2 regions of the Streptomyces sp. NPDC127129 genome follow, and region 2 is predicted to be linked to the other one. Evidence: predicted binding sites of a transcription regulator. Region 2 holds the regulator's gene; the other holds the start of a gene.

Region 1 (2,393 bases), on a different contig from region 2:
CTGGAGCAGGGCCACGCCACCACCGGCGACGATGCCCTCCTCGACGGCCGCCTTCGCGTTGCGAACGGCGTCCTCGATGCGGTGCTTGCGCTCCTTGAGCTCGACCTCGGTCGCGGCGCCGGCCTTGATGACCGCAACACCGCCGGCGAGCTTCGCCAGGCGCTCCTGCAGCTTCTCGCGGTCGTAGTCGCTGTCCGAGTTCTCGATCTCGGCGCGGATCTGGTTGACGCGACCGGCGACCTGCTCGCTGTCACCGGCACCGTCGACGATCGTGGTCTCGTCCTTGGTGATGACGACCTTGCGGGCGCGGCCCAGCAGGTCCAGGCCGGCGTTCTCGAGCTTGAGACCGACCTCCTCGGAGATGACCGTGCCGCCCGTGAGGATGGCGATGTCGTTCAGCATGGCCTTGCGGCGGTCGCCGAAGCCCGGAGCCTTGACCGCGACGGACTTGAAGGTGCCGCGGATCTTGTTGACGACCAGGGTCGACAGGGCCTCGCCCTCGACGTCCTCGGCGATGATCAGCAGGGGCTTGCCCGACTGCATGACCTTCTCCAGCAGCGGGAGCAGGTCCTTCACGGAGGAGATCTTGGAGTTGACGATCAGGATGTACGGGTCGTCCAGGGACGCCTCCATACGCTCCATGTCGGTGGCGAAGTACGCCGAGATGTAGCCCTTGTCGAAGCGCATACCCTCGGTGAGCTCCAGCTCCAGACCGAAGGTCTGGGACTCCTCGACGGTGATGACGCCTTCCTTGCCGACCTTGTCCATCGCCTCGGCGATGAGCTCGCCGATCTGGGTGTCGGCGGCGGAGATGGAGGCCGTGGAAGCGATCTGCTCCTTGGTCTCGACATCCTTCGCCTGCTCGAGCAGGGCGCCGGAGACGGCCTCGACGGCCTTCTCGATGCCGCGCTTGAGGGCCATCGGGTTGGCGCCGGCCGCCACGTTGCGCAGGCCCTCGCGGACGAGCGCCTGGGCGAGGACGGTCGCGGTGGTCGTACCGTCACCGGCGACGTCGTCCGTCTTCTTGGCGACTTCCTTGACCAGCTCGGCGCCGATCTTCTCGTACGGGTCCTCGAGCTCGATCTCCTTGGCGATGGACACACCATCGTTGGTGATCGTGGGGGCGCCCCACTTCTTCTCGAGGACGACGTTCCGGCCCTTGGGGCCAAGGGTGACCTTGACGGCGTCGGCGAGCTGGTTCATCCCGCGCTCGAGACCGCGCCGTGCCTCCTCGTCGAACGCGATGATCTTGGCCATGTGAAGTGGTCCTCCCGGACATGGGGTGGATAACGCTCCAGGACCGCGCCGACGCCCGCGACGGACGGCCTGCGTGCCCTGTGGTTCCTTGCCCCACCTGGCCGCGGACCTCGTCTGCCCGATCCTCGTAAGCACTCTCACCTTCAGAGTGCTAACGCCAATGATTAGCACTCGGCCCATGCGAGTGCAAGCGCCTCTCGATGATCGGAACCCCGTCGCGCGCCGCCGGCGCACGCGACGCGCACGCACGAGGGGCCCGCATCCCGGTCAGGATGCGGACCCCTCGGCGTGAGAACGCGTGAGTGCGTACGTGGTGGCCGATCGCGCCGTGCTCAGACGGCGAGCTTGACCATGTCCGCCTGCGGACCCTTCTGGCCCTGCGAGATCTCGAACTCGACCCGCTGACCCTCTTCAAGGGTGCGGTAGCCGTCCATCTGGATCGCGCTGTAGTGGACGAATACATCCGCACCACCGTCGACCGCGATGAAGCCGTAGCCCTTCTCCGCGTTGAACCACTTGACGGTGCCCTGAGCCATGCCTAACTCCCCTATTACTGGCCCTTGCGCGGGACCGCACTTCGCGGACCCGGGTCAGACCCTGCGCCGGAACGCGTCGACCGCGGCTGAATGTATCTGCCCAACTGCCCTCTGCAACAGGTCAATCGGGCGAGAATTCTGGGCATGGCGTAAAGGAGAATTGCGGAGAATTTACTGAATTCCGGGGCAAGTCGGGCCCGGCAAAGCGCGCAGAAGGTACACAACGCACGTGCACTTTGGCTGCTTCTTGTCGCGTGCGGGCGCATTCTCATATGCGTCTGGCACGAGCAGCGAGGGAAAGCCGGGGGGACTTCCCCAACTCTACCGCGCTCAACCATGCAGAATTGCCCCCTCCGCTTCTCTCGCGGAAGGGGCAATTCGGTTACGCCGGGTAACGCGGGGGCGCCGAGACGGCCCTGCAGCCGCCCGCACCTCGCCGGACGATCAGCCTCCGGCGACGGCCGGGATGATCGAGACGCCGGCGCCGTCGGGGGTCGCCGTCTCCAGGCCCTGCTCGAAGCGGACGTCGTCGTCGTTGACGTAGACGTTCACGAAGCGGCGCAGCTTGCCCTGGTCGTCCAGGACACGGGCCGCGATGCC
Region 2 (2,393 bases):
CATCCCGCTGGCGCCGCACGAACGCCGCGTCCACCGCCGCCCCGTGCCCCGGCACGTACAGCGCGTCCTCCCCGCCGAGCGCCAGCAGCCGGTCCAGGGCCGCCGGCCATTGCGAGCCGACGGCGTCGCTGCCGGCCTGCGGCTCGCCCGACTCCTCGACCAGGTCACCGCAGAAGACGACCTCCACCCCGTCGGCGTCCGGGACCAGGAGCACCAGGTCGTGGCCCGAGTGCCCCGGCCCGACGTTGGCCAGCAGCACCTGGCGGCCGCCCAGGTCCAGCGTCCACTCGCCCGACACCATGTGCCCCGGGAGGACGAGGGTGTCCACGGCCTCCGTCGCCGCCGACTCCGCCACCCCCTGACGTACCGCGTCCTCTCGCAGCGCGTGCCGCTCCCGGCGCAGCAGCTCGTCCAGGCCCACCGCCCCGAACACCTCCGCCCCCGCGAAGGCCGCCGTGCCGAGGACATGATCGAAGTGCGGGTGACTCAGTGCGATGTGCGTCACTCTCCGGCCGCCCGTGAGCGCCTCCGCCTGTGCCCGCAGCTCGGCGCCCTCGGCGAGCGTCGAGCCCGTGTCGTACAGCAGCACGGCGCGCTCGCCCAGTACCAGCCCCACCGTGGCGTCCCAGCCGGGCAGTCGGCGCCTGCCCACCCCGTTACCGAGCCGCTCCCAGCCGTACTCTTCCCAATCGACATCCATACCGCGACGCTATCCGCAACGACGTGGCCTCCGACACAGCCTCCTTGCCAGGAGCGATGCCCGCCGCCGTACACTGGCCGGGGGATTCCTGGCACTCGAACAGGGCGAGTGCCAAATGCGGAGCAACCGATACGACAGCTGGAGGTGTGCGCGATGCTCAGCGAACGCAGACTCGAGGTGCTGCGCGCCATCGTCCAGGACTATGTCGGGACGGAGGAGCCGGTCGGCTCCAAGGCGCTCACGGAGCGCCACAAGCTCGGCGTCTCGCCCGCCACCGTGCGCAACGACATGGCCGTGCTGGAGGACGAGGGCTACATCGCCCAGCCGCACACCAGCGCCGGACGCATCCCGACCGACAAGGGCTACCGCCTCTTCGTCGACCGGCTCGCCGGCGTCAAGCCGCTGTCGACGCCCGAGCGGCGCGCGATCCACAACTTCCTCGACGGAGCCGTCGACCTCGACGACGTCGTCGGGCGCACGGTCCGGCTGCTCGCGCAGCTGACCCGGCAGGTCGCCGTCGTGCAGTACCCGTCGCTGACCCGCTCGACGGTCCGGCACGTGGAGCTGCTCTCGCTGGCCCCCGCCCGGCTGATGCTGGTGCTGATCACGGACACCGGCCGCGTCGAGCAGCGCGTCATCGACTGTCCGGCGCCGTTCGGCGAGGCCTCGCTCGCGGACCTGCGCGCCCGGCTCAACAGCCGGGTCGTCGGCCGCCGTTTCGCGGACGTGCCGCAGCTGGTGCAGGATCTTCCGGAGTCCTTCGAGGAGACGGAGGACCGGGGCACGGTCTCGACGGTGCTCGCGACCCTGCTCGAAACCCTGGTGGAGGAGCACGAGGAGCGGTTGATGATCGGCGGTACCGCCAATCTCACCCGTTTCGGCCATGACTTCCCCCTCACGATCAGGCCCGTTCTCGAAGCCCTCGAGGAGCAGGTCGTGCTCCTCAAGCTGCTGGGCGAGGCCAAGGACTCGGGCATGACCGTACGGATCGGGCACGAGAACGCCCACGAGGGCCTCACGTCCACGTCCGTCGTCGCGGTCGGCTACGGTTCGGGCGACGAGGCAGTCGCCAAACTCGGCGTGGTCGGACCGACCCGCATGGACTACCCCGGAACGATGGGAGCGGTACGCGCAGTGGCACGTTACGTCGGACAGATCCTGGCGGAGTCGTAAGTGGCCACGGACTACTACGCCGTACTCGGCGTGCGCCGCGACGCGTCCCAGGACGAGATCAAGAAGGCATTCCGGCGGCTCGCCCGCGAGCTGCACCCGGATGTCAATCCCGATCCGAAGACGCAGGAGCGGTTCAAGGAGATCAACGCCGCCTACGAGGTGTTGTCGGACCCGCAGAAGAAGCAGGTCTACGACCTCGGTGGCGACCCGCTGTCCGCGTCCGGCGGCGGTGGTGGAGCCGGTGGCTTCGGCCAGGGCGGCTTCGGGAACTTCTCGGACATCATGGACGCCTTCTTCGGTACGGCGTCGCAGCGCGGGCCGCGCTCGCGCACGCGCCGCGGCCAGGACGCCATGATCCGGCTGGAGATCGACCTCAACGAGGCCGCCTTCGGCACGACGAAGGACATCCAGGTCGACACGGCGGTCGTCTGTACGACCTGTTCCGGTGAGGGCGCAGCGCCCGGCACGTCCGCCCAGACCTGTGACATGTGCCGCGGCCGCGGTGAGGTCTCGCAGGTCA

What was found. The regulator HrcA, encoded in region 2, represses chaperone genes, less so after heat shock. The targets are predictions, from matches to a motif close to TTNGCACTCNGNNNNNCNGAGTGCNAA.
Region 1: a site for HrcA is predicted at 1,422-1,448, ahead of groL (chaperonin GroEL). Genes of this name have one in related genera too.

What each region holds. Positions count from the first base shown of each region.
Region 1 is NZ_JBHXTV010000007.1:225,134-227,526, forward strand. Features, by position in the region: gene groL (chaperonin GroEL) at 1-1,257, opposite strand, end outside; gene ACFVGW_RS15960 (cold-shock protein) at 1,590-1,793, opposite strand; gene ACFVGW_RS15965 (MoaD/ThiS family protein) at 2,238-2,393, opposite strand, start outside.
Region 2 is NZ_JBHXTV010000005.1:475,024-477,416, forward strand. Features, by position in the region: gene ACFVGW_RS12955 (MBL fold metallo-hydrolase) at 1-700, opposite strand, end outside; gene hrcA (heat-inducible transcriptional repressor HrcA) at 854-1,873, shown strand; gene dnaJ (molecular chaperone DnaJ) at 1,874-2,393, shown strand, end outside.